Regions from separate parts of the Staphylococcus durrellii genome, predicted to be linked through region 2. Evidence: a T-box and tRNA genes for the amino acid it is inferred to sense, from the RefSeq annotation. Region 2 holds a T-box; the other regions hold tRNA genes.
The links. A T-box is a leader RNA that pairs with one kind of tRNA and senses whether it is charged. The one in region 2 lies ahead of ISP02_RS05585 (valine--tRNA ligase), so its partner is inferred to be a tRNA-Val.
Positions count from the first base shown of each region.

Region 1: it encodes a tRNA-Val, which carries the amino acid that the T-box ahead of ISP02_RS05585 (valine--tRNA ligase) is inferred to sense. The anticodon was not compared.
Region 3: it encodes a tRNA-Val, which carries the amino acid that the T-box ahead of ISP02_RS05585 (valine--tRNA ligase) is inferred to sense. The anticodon was not compared.

Region 1 covers NZ_JADIIO010000001.1:728,641-733,714, reverse strand. Annotated here, with positions in the region: gene glmM (phosphoglucosamine mutase) at 1-437, opposite strand, end outside; gene ISP02_RS03400 (CdaR family protein) at 468-1,400, opposite strand; gene cdaA (diadenylate cyclase CdaA) at 1,402-2,208, opposite strand; gene rocF (arginase) at 2,464-3,366, opposite strand; tRNA gene ISP02_RS03385 (tRNA-Lys) at 3,592-3,664, opposite strand; tRNA gene ISP02_RS03380 (tRNA-Gln) at 3,670-3,744, opposite strand; tRNA gene ISP02_RS03375 (tRNA-Tyr) at 3,749-3,832, opposite strand; tRNA gene ISP02_RS03370 (tRNA-Val) at 3,851-3,926, opposite strand; tRNA gene ISP02_RS03365 (tRNA-Glu) at 3,936-4,007, opposite strand; tRNA gene ISP02_RS03360 (tRNA-Asn) at 4,011-4,085, opposite strand; rRNA gene rrf (5S ribosomal RNA) at 4,097-4,211, opposite strand; rRNA gene ISP02_RS03350 (23S ribosomal RNA) at 4,288-5,074, opposite strand, start outside.
Region 2 covers NZ_JADIIO010000001.1:1,152,330-1,157,403, forward strand. Annotated here, with positions in the region: gene ISP02_RS05575 (AbrB family transcriptional regulator) at 36-1,109, shown strand; gene ISP02_RS05580 (DNA-3-methyladenine glycosylase I) at 1,146-1,709, opposite strand; T-box leader at 1,767-1,992, shown strand; gene ISP02_RS05585 (valine--tRNA ligase) at 2,031-4,661, shown strand; gene ISP02_RS05590 (bifunctional folylpolyglutamate synthase/dihydrofolate synthase) at 4,673-5,074, shown strand, end outside.
Region 3 covers NZ_JADIIO010000001.1:2,190,499-2,195,572, reverse strand. Annotated here, with positions in the region: gene lysS (lysine--tRNA ligase) at 1-1,074, shown strand, start outside; rRNA gene rrf (5S ribosomal RNA) at 1,489-1,603, shown strand; tRNA gene ISP02_RS10630 (tRNA-Val) at 1,616-1,691, shown strand; tRNA gene ISP02_RS10625 (tRNA-Thr) at 1,711-1,786, shown strand; tRNA gene ISP02_RS10620 (tRNA-Lys) at 1,793-1,865, shown strand; tRNA gene ISP02_RS10615 (tRNA-Gly) at 1,900-1,974, shown strand; tRNA gene ISP02_RS10610 (tRNA-Leu) at 1,982-2,070, shown strand; tRNA gene ISP02_RS10605 (tRNA-Arg) at 2,086-2,162, shown strand; tRNA gene ISP02_RS10600 (tRNA-Pro) at 2,186-2,259, shown strand; tRNA gene ISP02_RS10595 (tRNA-Ala) at 2,276-2,351, shown strand; rRNA gene ISP02_RS10590 (16S ribosomal RNA) at 2,498-4,049, shown strand; rRNA gene ISP02_RS10585 (23S ribosomal RNA) at 4,324-5,074, shown strand, end outside.

The DNA.
Region 1 (5,074 bases), 420 kb from region 2:
TCACCTACTGGTCTAGGTAAATTAGGGTTCCCTTGATCTAACAATTCTTCAATTTCATTTTCTTGATCATCAGATAATTTAAAACCATCTGACCCAAAGAATTTTATACCATTATCGGCTACAGGATTATGTGATGCTGATATCATAACACCTAAGCTTGCTTCCATTTCACGTGTTAAGTATGCTACACCTGGTGTTGATATTACACCTAATCGCATAACTTCTGCACCAATTGATGTAAGACCTGCGATTAAAGCTGATTCTAACATTTCTCCTGAAACTCTTGTATCTCTACCTACTAAAACTTTAGGGTGTTTTTGCCCTTTATTGTGTGCTAAAACATAGCCACCATAGCGCCCTAGTTTGAATGCGAGTTCGGGAGTCAACTCTTTATTAGCTACACCTCTAACTCCGTCTGTACCAAAATATTTTGCCATTATAATATCTCCTTTTGCTCTATATTCCTATTATTTAACTGTAACTTTCGCAGTTGTATTATCGGGTTGGACTTTGGATATTTTTTTAGGTGGTTTAAAATATACATCTCTGTCAGTAGTATCGGAAATATCATCTAGATTAACCTCACCAGTGATAGAGTCAATATTTTGTAAATCTTCTCTATTACCAAAAATTTCTACTTCATCTTTATCCAATTTAATAGTGTCTAAATCTTTACCATTAGCTAAAGAGCCTGTGGTTTTCGTTTTTATTTTAACCTTTTTACTATAAGGTTTAACCTTAGTCGTTAAATTGACTTCATCAGGTCGAATTGAAACGTTTAATTTATTTAGGTTTCTATCAAATGCTGTAATGTTAGCTAAATCTGTCGTATTTTTAGCAATTTTGCTCTTATTTTTGTAATGCGCTTTTAAATAAGCAATTTTATCGATTTGAGTTTGTCCACCAGTCACTTTTACTTTTTCAGGTGATACACTTTGACTGGCTATCATATAGTCTGAATCGATATTATCTATACTTACGTCTGGATCAACTTTAATCTCTTTTGTAACTTTTTCCTCAAGATTGATAGTTGCTTCTTTTGGTTTAACTTTGTAATCAATATCTTTACTTAAACCACTCACTTTATATTGAGCTGTATGTTTGCCAGCTTTAGCACCAGATAAATCCAGTGATACTTTTATATTTTGACCATTTTCTGCCTTTAAAACTTGCGATTGTGGGCCAGATATATCTACATCTACTTTGCCAGGTACATTATTCGCGTACAATTTATCATTATCATATTTGGTTTCAACTGGCACGCTTTCAATAGTCTCTGTACTCTTTTGACTGAATTTATCCGCATTAAACATATTTCCAAAAACATTATTTGCCGATAAAAAGAAAAATACAGCCAAAGCTAAAGCTATAAGACGTAGCCCCCATTTACTTTCTAACATATTAATTCACACCCTTCTCTTGCAAGCGTGAGCCGAACCAATGTTCAGCAAGAAGTTCTTCAAATGCTTCAGTTGAAATATCTTTTCTTAATTTACCATCAAATGTGACAGATATTGAACCAGTTTCTTCAGAAACAACAACTGTAAAAGCGTCTGACACTTCAGAAATACCTACAGCTGCTCTATGTCTAGTACCTAAACTTTTTGCTATTTTCGCACTATCGGAAAGAGGTAAATAGCAGGCAGCGCTCGCAATCTTATTATCATGAATAATCATTGCACCATCATGCAATGGTGTATTAGGTATAAAGACGTTAGTTAATAATTCTTGTGAAATATTAGAGTTCATAGGTATACCAGTTTCTATGTAGTCTTGTAATCCAGTATCTTTTTCAAATACAATTAATGCGCCAATACGTCTTTTCGCCATATATTGTACAGCTTTCGACACAGCAGAAATTAATTTATTTTCATCACTATTAACGTTACTAGCATAACGTTTAAATAAACTTCCTCGTCCTAGTTGTTCTAAAGCTCTTCGTATTTCTGGTTGGAAAATAACAATGAGTGCTAATACACCCCATTGAATTACTAAATCAAACAAACGTGAAGTTGCTGTTAAACTTAGCATTTTACTAATCTGTTGTCCTACGACAATTACGAGTATTCCTTTTAACAATTGAATGGCTTTTGTACCTTTAAACACAGTTATGAGAAGATACAGTACATACCATACAATTAATAAGTCAAGCACGCTCGTTATAATTTTAACGGTGCTCCAATGTTCAAATAAATTGGATAAATCCATGACATCTCCTCCGGTATTCTAATCCCACTGTAAACATTATACCAATCTTCTATTATACTGTCATATTATGACTCAATAAATCTAAAAAATAAAAGATATTGAATTGTATATAAATATAAATTTCAAGAAAACTGTTAGATCCTTCACTTACACTGAGTAAAAAAATCTATGCCCAAATATATCAATTTGGGCATAGTTAAATTTTATATTATTCATTATAGTGTTATGTCTTTAAGTAGTAATTCATAAAACATACTATAGCAAAGTTTCACCAAAGAAACTTCCTACAAGTCCAACTGCCTGTTCTGCAGTATGATTATTTTTATCGATTAATGGATTAACTTCAACTAAATCCATTGAAGTGATAAGTTGAGTATTATGTAGAAGTTCTAATGCAAAATGGCTTTCTCTATAATTCAAACCACCTAAAACTCTAGTTCCAGTACCAGGTGTTTCGACTGGATCTAATGCGTCCACATCTAATGATAAATGAATGCCATCTGTTTTATCTTTAAGATGATCAATCGATTCATTAATAACCTGTTGAATACCTAATCTATCAATATCAGCCATTGTATATGTATTAATATTATTATTTTTAATATATTCTCGCTCACCAGTGTCCAAGTCTCGCATACCTATTAAAACAATATTTTCAGGTTTAACTTTAGGTGCATAATTAGAAATATTTACTAATCTATCATCGCCATCACCTGCTAAAATTCTTAAAGGCATGCCATGGATATTACCTGATGGTGATTCTTCAGGAACATTTAAATCTCCATGGGCATCATACCAAATGACACCTAAATTATCATAATGTTTACTTATACCAGAAATAGAACCAATAGCTATCGAATGATCGCCACCTAATATTAATGGAAAGGCACCGTCTTGTATACTGTCAGACACTGCATTACTCAAGTTTTCAGACACTTGTAAGATTTCGTCAATATTTCTTAATCCTTCTTGTTCTGAATTAAACTTGTCCAAATTGATTTCAGGAACTTTTACATTACCTTTATCTACGACTGTATAACCAATACGTCTAATACGATCAACTATACCTGCGTATCTTATTGCATCCGGTCCAAAGTTTACCCCTAATTTCCTTTGCCCAAATGTCGATGGTGCCCCAATAATATTAATGTTTTTCATAGATTTAAAACCCCTTTGCATTCATTTTAATCCTAGAATACGTTATTCAGATTAAACTTTCAAGCTAATCAAAGCCTTGTATTACAACGCATCAAGAAGATTTTACATATAAAAACATTAAAACGTTTGAACATTCATTATAGTCCTAGTTCTTGCATAAATCTCGTTTAAATTTGTATAAAGAAATTCATAAAAAAAAACACTTCCTAAGAAGTGTTTTACAAGTGAGCCATAGAGGATTCGAACCTCTGACCCTCTGATTAAAAGTCAGATGCTCTACCAACTGAGCTAATGGCTCAAAAATGGCTGGGCTAGCTGGATTCGAACCAGCGCGTGACGGAGTCAAAGTCCGTTGCCTTACCGCTTGGCTATAGCCCAATAATGGTGGAGGGGGGCAGATTCGAACTGCCGAACCCGAAGGAGCGGATTTACAGTCCGCCGCGTTTAGCCACTTCGCTACCCCTCCGTGCTTATTAAACTTAAATGGTGGAGAATGACGGGTTCGAACCGCCGACCCCCTGCTTGTAAGGCAGATGCTCTCCCAGCTGAGCTAATTCTCCAATATGTAATGACCCCGACGGGACTCGAACCCGTGTTACCGCCGTGAAAGGGCGGTGTCTTAACCGCTTGACCACGGGGCCATATGGCTCCACAGGTAGGACTCGAACCTACGACCGATCGGTTAACAGCCGATAGCTCTACCACTGAGCTACTGTGGAATAATAATATTGCCTGGCAACGTCCTACTCTAGCGGGATGTAAATCCGACTACCATCGGCGCTAAGGAGCTTAACTTCTGTGTTCGGCATGGGAACAGGTGTGACCTCCTTGCCATTGTCACCAGACAATGATGTATAACATTTATACATTCAAAACTAGATAGTAAGTAAATATAAATCAACCAATCAAAACATTTAAAAATTGATTAAGTCTTCGATCGATTAGTATTCGTCAGCTCCACATGTCGCCATGCTTCCACCTCGAACCTATTAACCTCATCATCTTTGAGGGATCTTATAACCGAAGTTGGGAAATCTCATCTTGAGGGGGGCTTCATGCTTAGATGCTTTCAGCACTTATCCCGTCCATACATAGCTACCCAGCGATGCCGTTGGCACGACAACTGGTACACCAGAGGTATGTCCATCCCGGTCCTCTCGTACTAAGGACAGCTCCTCTCAAATTTCCTACGCCCACGACGGATAGGGACCGAACTGTCTCACGACGTTCTGAACCCAGCTCGCGTACCGCTTTAATGGGCGAACAGCCCAACCCTTGGGACCGACTACAGCCCCAGGATGCGATGAGCCGACATCGAGGTGCCAAACCTCCCCGTCGATGTGAACTCTTGGGGGAGATAAGCCTGTTATCCCCGGGGTAGCTTTTATCCGTTGAGCGATGGCCCTTCCATGCGGAACCACCGGATCACTAAGTCCGTCTTTCGACCCTGCTCGACTTGTAAGTCTCGCAGTCAAGCTCCCTTATGCCTTTACACTCTGTGAATGATTTCCAACCATTCTGAGGGAACCTTTGAGCGCCTCCGTTACTCTTTAGGAGGCGACCGCCCCAGTCAAACTGCCCATCTGACACTGTCTCCCACCATGCTAAATGGTGCGGGTTAGAAATCCAACACAGCGAGGGTAGTATCCCACCAACGCCTCCACGTAAACTAGCGTTCACGTTTCTAAGGCTCCTACCTATCCTGTAC
Region 2 (5,074 bases):
AAGTAAAGCTATTATAATGAAAGTTGAGTTTAGATATGACAAAGTATTTTCGTAATAATATCATTGTTTTGATTTTAGCTATTTTAATTAGTTTGTTATTACAGGCAGCACATATTTTACTACCTTTTATGTTTGGACCAATTATAGCAACTATTATAGCTACTAAAGTATTACATTTAGAAATAAAATGGCCATCTTGGCTTAGTGAGTTAGGATTAATATTATTAGGGGTGCAAATAGGGTCAACTTTTACTAAAAATGTCATTTATGATATTAAAGACGATTGGTTTTCAATAGTACTTGTAACCATATTATTATTAATCTTATCATTAATCATTGCTTTGTTATTTAAAAGAATAGCACAAGTTAATACCGAAACAGCTATTTTAAGTGTCGTTCCAGGGGCATTAAGCCAAATGTTAGTTATGGCAGAAGAAGATAAAAATGCAAATATTATGGTAGTGAGTTTAACTCAGACATCACGCATTATATTCGTAGTAGTATTAGTACCGTTTATCTCTTATTTCTTTAAAGCACCAAGTAGTAGTCATTCTAGTAGTACAGAAGCGCATCATAATTTAACACAAGCATTGTCGTTACCCAATATATTAACGCTCATTATTTTAATTATTTTAGTTTATTTTGTTATGGGTAAAATTAATTTTCCAACGAAGCAGATGTTGGCACCAATAGTTGTATTAATAGTATGGAATTTAATCACTGGTTTAACATTTACTTTAGATAATTACATTATAGCTGGTGCACAAATAATATATATGATTAGAATCGGTAGTCAAATATCAAGATTATTAGATCAAATGAAAGGTAGAATTGCTGTCGCAATAGCTGTACAAAATGTCTTGCTCATTCTGTTAGCACTAGTAATGGTTTACGTTATTTCACTATTTACTAATAATACAATTAATGATTTATTTCTAGGTGCTGCACCAGGAGGAATGAATCAAATTGTTCTAGTAGCTATTGAAACTGGTGCAGATGTGCCAATGATTTCAAGTTATCACATCTTCAGAATTTTCTTCATTCTCTTTTTAATTGCGCCGCTATTAAATTATTATTTACGCTATCGTGCAACAAAAAAACATAAGTAAGCTATTACAAACCTTACTTATGTTTTATTGTGGTGATTATTTAAGATTATTCGGATTGCTAGGACATGATTTTAAATGAGCGTTATATAAACCAGCTGCTTCTAAAAATGAGAAAACAGTGACTGGGCCTAAGAATTTAAAACCATAGTTCTTTAGTTTTTTTGAAAGTTGCGTTGCAGTTTCATCTACTGTAATACGTTCACTAGGCTTTTCGTATTGCATATCGTATGGTTGATGATTGACGTATGACCATAAAAATTCACTAAAACTACCATAATCCTTTTCTATCGCAAAATAGCCCTTTGCTTGATTTACTATCGCTTCTAATTTTTTTCTGTTGTGAACGATGTTAGGAAAGTTCATCAAGTTATCAATATCTTGTTCCGTCATTTTAGCAACTTTTGCTGGGTCAAAATTATAAAAAGCTTCTTCATATGCTTCTTTCTTTTTCAATATCGTAAGCCACGATAAACCAGCATGTTGAGATTCTAATGCCATTAATTTAAATAACTGCAGACTATCATATAGTGGTTGTCCCCATAGATTATCATGATAATCTATATACGTAGGGTCTTTTGTGCCGAACGCGCAAGGATTCATAAATTCACTCCATTTCATTGACTTATTGTCCTTTACATTATACTATAATTAAGTAAATCAAATTAGTCTATTGGGAAGAGTAAATACAAAGAAATTTTTAGAGAGTGCATGGTTGGTGAGATTGCATAATTTCTAGTGTTGAAGGTAGCCCACTTTGAACTTTAGCTGAACTCACTTTTAAACGTGATTAGGTTAAAGCGTGTTTGAGCGTTAATCGAAATTAAGTGCAAGAAAAGATAAATTTCTTGAATTTAGGTGGTACCACGGAACATCCGTCCTATAGTTATAGGGTGGGTGTTTTTATTTTAAGGAGGTAATTTTATGGAAATGAAACCTAAGTACAATCCGCAAGAAGTTGAAGCGGGTCGCTATGATGAATGGGTAAAAAATGGATATTTTAAAGCACAAGAAGATAACACTAAAGAAACATATACAATAGTAATTCCACCACCAAATGTAACTGGAAAATTACATTTAGGTCATGCTTGGGATACGACGTTACAAGATATATTGACACGTATGAAACGTATGCAAGGTTACGACACTTTATATCTTCCTGGCATGGATCATGCGGGTATTGCTACACAAGCTAAAGTAGAAGCAAAGTTAAACGAACAAGGCATTACAAGACATAATTTAGGCCGCGAAAAATTTTTAGAAAAAGCTTGGGATTGGAAAGAGGAATATGCAAACTTTATAAGACAACAGTGGTCTAAATTAGGCTTAGGCTTAGATTATAGTAGAGAACGTTTTACTCTAGATGAGGGTTTGAATCAAGCCGTTAAAAAAGTATTTGTTGATATGTATAACAAAGGATTAATTTATCGCGGCGAATATATTATTAACTGGGACCCTGTTGCAAAAACAGCATTATCTGACATCGAAGTTATACATGAAGATATACAGGGTAAATTTTATCATTTTAAATATCCATATGCTGATCAAGAAGGCTATATCGAAATTGCTACGACACGTCCAGAAACAATGCTTGGTGATACAGCTATTGTTGTCAATCCAAATGACGAGCGTTATAAAGATGTAATTGGTAAAAATGTTACGCTACCAATAGTTGGAAAAACTTTACCCATATTAGCAGATGAATATGTGGATATGGAATTTGGTAGTGGTGCTATGAAAGTAACACCTGCCCATGATCCTAATGACTTTGAAATAGGAAACAGACACAACTTAGAACGTATTAATGTGATGGATGAAGAAGGTAAAATGAATGAATTAGCCGGTAAATATAAGGGCTTAGATCGTTTTGAATGTCGTGAACAATTAGTGAAAGATTTAACTGAGCAAGACCTTGTTATCAAAATCGAAGAACATGAACATTCAGTAGGACATTCAGAACGTTCAGGAGCAGTTGTTGAACCATATTTATCAACACAATGGTTCGTTAAAATGAAACCATTAGCTGAACAAGCTTTAAGCAATCAAGAAACAGATGATCGTATCGAATTTGTACCTCCAAGATTTGAAAATACATTCAATCGTTGGATGGAAGAAATTAGAGATTGGACGATTTCTAGACAATTATGGTGGGGGCATCAAATACCTGCATATTATCATAAAGAAACTGGTGAGTTATTAGTATCTGAAACACCACCAACTGATATTGAGAATTGGGAGCAAGATGCAGATGTATTAGACACATGGTTCTCAAGTGCATTATGGCCATTTTCAACTTTAGGTTGGCCAAATATAGAATCAGAAGACTTTAATCGATACTTCCCTACAAATGCACTTGTAACAGGTTACGATATTATTTTCTTCTGGGTTGCTCGTATGATTTTCCAAGGCCTTGAATTTACTGGACGCAGACCATTTAATGACGTGTTATTACATGGTTTAGTACGTGCTGAAGATGGACGTAAAATGAGTAAATCGTTAGGCAATGGTGTAGACCCTATGGATGTTATTGACCAATACGGCGCAGATAGTTTGCGTTACTTTCTTGCTACGGGTTCTTCACCTGGTCACGACTTACGTTATAGTACGGAAAAAGTGGAATCAGTATGGAACTTTATTAATAAAATTTGGAATGCTGCACGCTTTAGTATTATGAATTTAGGTGATGACTTTACTGTTGATCAAGTAGATTTATCTGGCAACTTATCATTAGCAGATAAATGGATACTAACTAGATTAAATGAAACAATTGAAACGGTTACTAATTTAAGTGACAAATATGAATTTGGAGAAGTAGGTAGAGCACTTTACAACTTTATCTGGGATGATTTCTGTGATTGGTATATCGAGATGAGTAAAATACCTATGAACGGTGACGATGAAGCTCAAAAACAAACTACGCGTTCAGTTTTAACTTATGTATTAGATAATACGATGAGAATGTTGCATCCCTTTATGCCTTTCGTAACCGAACAAATATGGCAAAACTTACCACATGTTGGCGAAACAATCGTACATGCCTCATGGCCAACAGCACGTGAAGCATTATCATTTAGTGAAAGTAAAGAAACTATGGATCAACTAGTGGAAATCATTAAATCAGTAAGACAATCACGTCTAGAAGTAGATACGCCGTTATCTAAAGCTATACCAATTTTTATCAAAGCAAAAAATGATCATATTAAATCAACTTTAGAAACAAATGCCAATTATATTGATCGTTTCTGTCATCCAAGTGAATTAGTTATAGATACTGATATTACAATTCCTGAAAAAGCAATGACTTCTGTGACTGCTGCAGGAGAAGTGGTATTACCACTCGAAGGATTGATAGATATGGATAAAGAAATTGCACGTTTAGAAAAAGAATTAGATAAATGGCAAAGCGAATTAGATAGAGTTAACAAGAAATTAGCTAATGAGAATTTTGTGAATAAAGCACCTGAAAAGGTAATAAATGAAGAACGTGAGAAAAAACAAACTTATCAAGAGAAGTATGATGGTGTAAAATTAAGAATAAATCAATTGAAAGCATAGGAGCCTTTAATATGAATTACCTAGACAGCTTATATTGGATACATGAGCGTAATAAATTTGGAATTAAGCCAGGCGTCAAAAGAATGCAATGGATGTTAGCAAAATTGAATAATCCACAACTCAGAATTAATGGTATTCATATCGGTGGAACAAATGGTAAAGGTTCCACTGTAGCTTATATTCGTTCGGCTTTAGTTAATAATGGCTATCAAGTTGGTACTTTTACTTCTCCTTTTATTGAGACATTTAATGAACGCATTAGTTTAAATGGGCATCCAATCACAGATGATGAGCTTGTGAATTTAGTAGAAATTGTAAAACCTGTTAGTGAAGCATTAGAATCAGAAACTGACTTAGGTATAGCAACTGAATTTGAAGTCATCACTACAATGATGTTTGTTTATTTTGGTGAA
Region 3 (5,074 bases), 1.0 Mb from region 2:
ACTAAAGCATTAAGACCATTACCAGATAAATTCCACGGCCTACAAGATATAGAACAACGTTACCGTCAACGATACTTAGACTTAATTACGAACCAAGATAGTACGCAAACATTTATTAATCGCAGTAAAATTTTGCAAGAAATGCGTAACTACTTAAATAAAAAAGGTTTCTTAGAAGTAGAAACACCAATGATGCACCAAATCGCTGGTGGTGCTGCAGCGAGACCTTTCGTAACGCACCATAATGCACTAGACGCTACGTTATATATGCGTATAGCCATTGAATTACATTTAAAACGCTTAATTGTAGGTGGACTTGAAAAGGTATACGAAATTGGACGCGTATTTAGAAATGAAGGCGTGTCTACTAGACATAACCCTGAATTCACTATGATTGAATTATACGAAGCTTACGCTGACTATGTTGATATCATGGACTTAACAGAATCTATGATTAGAGAAATTGCTCAAAATGTATTAGGAACTGCAAAAGTTCAATATGGAGAAGACACTATTGATTTAGAATCAAGCTGGAATCGTGTACACATGGTAGATGCAGTTAAAGAAGTTACTGGAGTAAACTTTTATGAAGTCGAAACTACAGAAGAAGCGAAAAATTTAGCTAAAGAACATGGGATTGATATTACAGAATCAATGAAATATGGACATATTTTGAATGAGTTTTTTGAACAAAAAGTTGAAGAAACATTAATTCAACCTACATTTATATATGGACATCCAATTGAAATTTCTCCATTAGCTAAGAAAAATCCAGAAGACCCAAGATTTACTGATCGTTTTGAATTGTTCATAGTAGGTAGAGAGCATGGCAATGCATTTACTGAACTTAATGATCCAATAGATCAAAGAGAGAGATTTGAGGCTCAATTAGTTGAAAAAGCTCAAGGTAATGACGAAGCACATGAAATGGACGAGGATTTCATTGAAGCATTAGAATACGGCATGCCTCCAACAGGTGGACTTGGTATAGGTATCGATAGACTTGTAATGCTATTAACAAACTCAGCTTCAATTAGAGACGTATTATTGTTCCCTTATATGAGACAAAAATAATTAATAAAAACAGTTCCTTCCCAAAATTTTGGGATGAGAACTGTTTTTTATTTTTTAAATCTTCTTTTTGCAAAAACAACAAGCTTTAAAATATACTTTGTGCGCATATTTACACAATTAAGATAAAATTGTAGTTGAAAAAGGAATAGAAATATATACGAATCTGTGATAGACTTATTCAAGTCGAGAAAAAAGTGTTTAATATGACTAATACATAATATAAAGAATAAAATTCAGTTAAAAAAGCATTGACAAGTATTACGAAATCAAGTATTATATAAAAGTCGCAAAAAACAAGCGATTGAAGATCTGTTCGTACTTTTTATACATAACTCAGTTGTAATTTCAAAGTGTAAAATTGACTATTGAAAACAATAAATAAAATGTGTATTATTAATAAAGTAAGTTAATTTGTCTGGTGACAATGGCAAGGAGGTCACACCTGTTCCCATGCCGAACACAGAAGTTAAGCTCCTTAGCGCCGATGGTAGTCGGATTTACATCCCGCTAGAGTAGGACGTTGCCAGGCAATAAACAAATCGGAGAATTAGCTCAGCTGGGAGAGCATCTGCCTTACAAGCAGAGGGTCGGCGGTTCGAACCCGTCATTCTCCACCATTTCTCAATTTGATATTGTGCCGGCCTAGCTCAACTGGTAGAGCAACTGACTTGTAATCAGTAGGTTGGGGGTTCAAGTCCTCTGGCCGGCACCATCTCATGAGCCATTAGCTCAGTTGGTAGAGCATCTGACTTTTAATCAGAGGGTCAGAGGTTCGAATCCTCTATGGCTCATCCAGATTCAAAATCATTAAGTTATTTTGGATATGCAGAAGTAGTTCAGCGGTAGAATACGACCTTGCCAAGGTCGGGGTCGCGGGTTCGAATCCCGTCTTCTGCTCCATTTTTTTGCCGGGGTGGCGGAACTGGCAGACGCACAGGACTTAAAATCCTGCGGTAAGTAATTACCGTACCGGTTCGATTCCGGTCCTCGGCACCATCTTTTTTATGAAATGCGCCCGTAGCTCAATTGGATAGAGCGTTTGACTACGGATCAAGAGGCTATGGGTTCGACTCCTATCGGGCGCGCCATTTTATAAATTTTTAATTAAATACGGGAAGTAGCTCAGCTTGGTAGAGCACTTGGTTTGGGACCAAGGGGTCGCAGGTTCGAATCCTGTCTTCCCGACTCTTGTTTACTAAATGGGGGCTTAGCTCAGATGGGAGAGCGCCTGCTTTGCACGCAGGAGGTCAGCGGTTCGATCCCGCTAGTCTCCACCATCATTTTGATTAAACAAATGAACATTGAAAACTGAATTGCAATATGTCAACGTTAATTCCAAACGCAACGATATAATCGTTGGTTTAAACGTGTTAGAGATAACACACAAATTAGTATTTTATGAGCTAATCAAACATCATAATTTTTTATGGAGAGTTTGATCCTGGCTCAGGATGAACGCTGGCGGCGTGCCTAATACATGCAAGTCGAGCGAACAGATAAGGAGCTTGCTCCTTTGACGTTAGCGGCGGACGGGTGAGTAACACGTGGGTAACCTACCTATAAGACTGGAATAACTTCGGGAAACCGAAGCTAATGCCGGATAACATGTAGAACCGCATGGTTCTACAGTGAAAGATGGTTTTGCTATCACTTATAGATGGACCCGCGCCGTATTAGCTAGTTGGTAAGGTAACGGCTTACCAAGGCAACGATACGTAGCCGACCTGAGAGGGTGATCGGCCACACTGGAACTGAGACACGGTCCAGACTCCTACGGGAGGCAGCAGTAGGGAATCTTCCGCAATGGGCGAAAGCCTGACGGAGCAACGCCGCGTGAGTGATGAAGGTCTTCGGATCGTAAAGCTCTGTTATTAGGGAAGAACATGTGCGTAAGTAACTGTGCGCATCTTGACGGTACCTAATCAGAAAGCCACGGCTAACTACGTGCCAGCAGCCGCGGTAATACGTAGGTGGCAAGCGTTATCCGGAATTATTGGGCGTAAAGCGCGCGTAGGCGGTTTCTTAAGTCTGATGTGAAAGCCCACGGCTCAACCGTGGAGGGTCATTGGAAACTGGGAGACTTGAGTGCAGAAGAGGAAAGTGGAATTCCATGTGTAGCGGTGAAATGCGCAGAGATATGGAGGAACACCAGTGGCGAAGGCGACTTTCTGGTCTGTAACTGACGCTGATGTGCGAAAGCGTGGGGATCAAACAGGATTAGATACCCTGGTAGTCCACGCCGTAAACGATGAGTGCTAAGTGTTAGGGGGTTTCCGCCCCTTAGTGCTGCAGCTAACGCATTAAGCACTCCGCCTGGGGAGTACGACCGCAAGGTTGAAACTCAAAGGAATTGACGGGGACCCGCACAAGCGGTGGAGCATGTGGTTTAATTCGAAGCAACGCGAAGAACCTTACCAAATCTTGACATCCTTTGACCACTCTGGAGACAGAGTTTTCCCCTTCGGGGGACAAAGTGACAGGTGGTGCATGGTTGTCGTCAGCTCGTGTCGTGAGATGTTGGGTTAAGTCCCGCAACGAGCGCAACCCTTAAGCTTAGTTGCCATCATTAAGTTGGGCACTCTAAGTTGACTGCCGGTGACAAACCGGAGGAAGGTGGGGATGACGTCAAATCATCATGCCCCTTATGATTTGGGCTACACACGTGCTACAATGGACAATACAAAGGGCAGCTAAACCGCGAGGTCATGCAAATCCCATAAAGTTGTTCTCAGTTCGGATTGTAGTCTGCAACTCGACTACATGAAGCTGGAATCGCTAGTAATCGTAGATCAGCATGCTACGGTGAATACGTTCCCGGGTCTTGTACACACCGCCCGTCACACCACGAGAGTTTGTAACACCCGAAGCCGGTGGAGTAACCATTATGGAGCTAGCCGTCGAAGGTGGGACAAATGATTGGGGTGAAGTCGTAACAAGGTAGCCGTATCGGAAGGTGCGGCTGGATCACCTCCTTTCTAAGGATATATTCGGAACATCTTCTACGAAGATGAGAGGGATAACGTAGACATATTGTATTCAGTTTTGAATGCTCATAGAGTATTCAAAGATTGTACATTGAAAACTAGATAAGTAAGTAAAAATAGATTTTACCAAGCAAAACCGAGTGAATTAGAGTTTTTAAAAGCTTGAATTCAAACTAAAATAATCGCTAGTGTTCGAAAGAACACTCACAGATTAATAACATTTTGGGTTTTGAGTTAAACATTGCGTTTGACTTAAAAACAAAAAGATTAAGTTATTAAGGGCGCACGGTGGATGCCTTGGCACTAGAAGCCGAAGAAGGACGTTACTAACGACGATATGCTTTGGGGAGCTGTAAGTAAGCGTTGATCCAGAGATTTCCGAATGGGGAAACCCTACACGAGTCATGTCGTGTAATCAACATGTGAATACATAGCATGTTTGAAGGCATACCCGGAGAACTGAAACATCTTAGTACCCGGAGGAAGAGAAAGAAAAATCGATTCCCTGAGTAGCGGCGAGCGAAACGGGAACAGCCCAAACCAACAAGCTTGCTTGTTGGGGTTGTAGGACACTCTATACGGAGTTACAAAAGTTATTGTTAGACGAAGCATCTGGAAAGATGCATCAAAGAAGGTAATAATCCTGTAGTCGAAAACGATAGCACTCTTGAGTGGATCCTGAGTACGACGGAGCACGTGAAATTCCGTCGGAATCTGGGAGGACCATCTCCCAAGGCTAAATACTCTCTAGTGACCGATAGTGAACCAGTACCGTGAGGGAAAGGTGAAAAGTACCCCGGAAGGGGAGTGAAAGAGAACTTGAAACCGTGTGCTTACAAGTAGTCAGAGCCCGTTAATGGGTGATGGCGTGCCTTTTGTAGAATGAACCGGCGAGTTACGATTTGATGCAAGGTTAAGCAGGAAATGTGGAGCCGTAGCGAAAGCGAGTCTGAATAGGGCGTTGAGTATTTGGTCGTAGACCCGAAACCAGGTGATCTACCCATGACCAGGTTGAA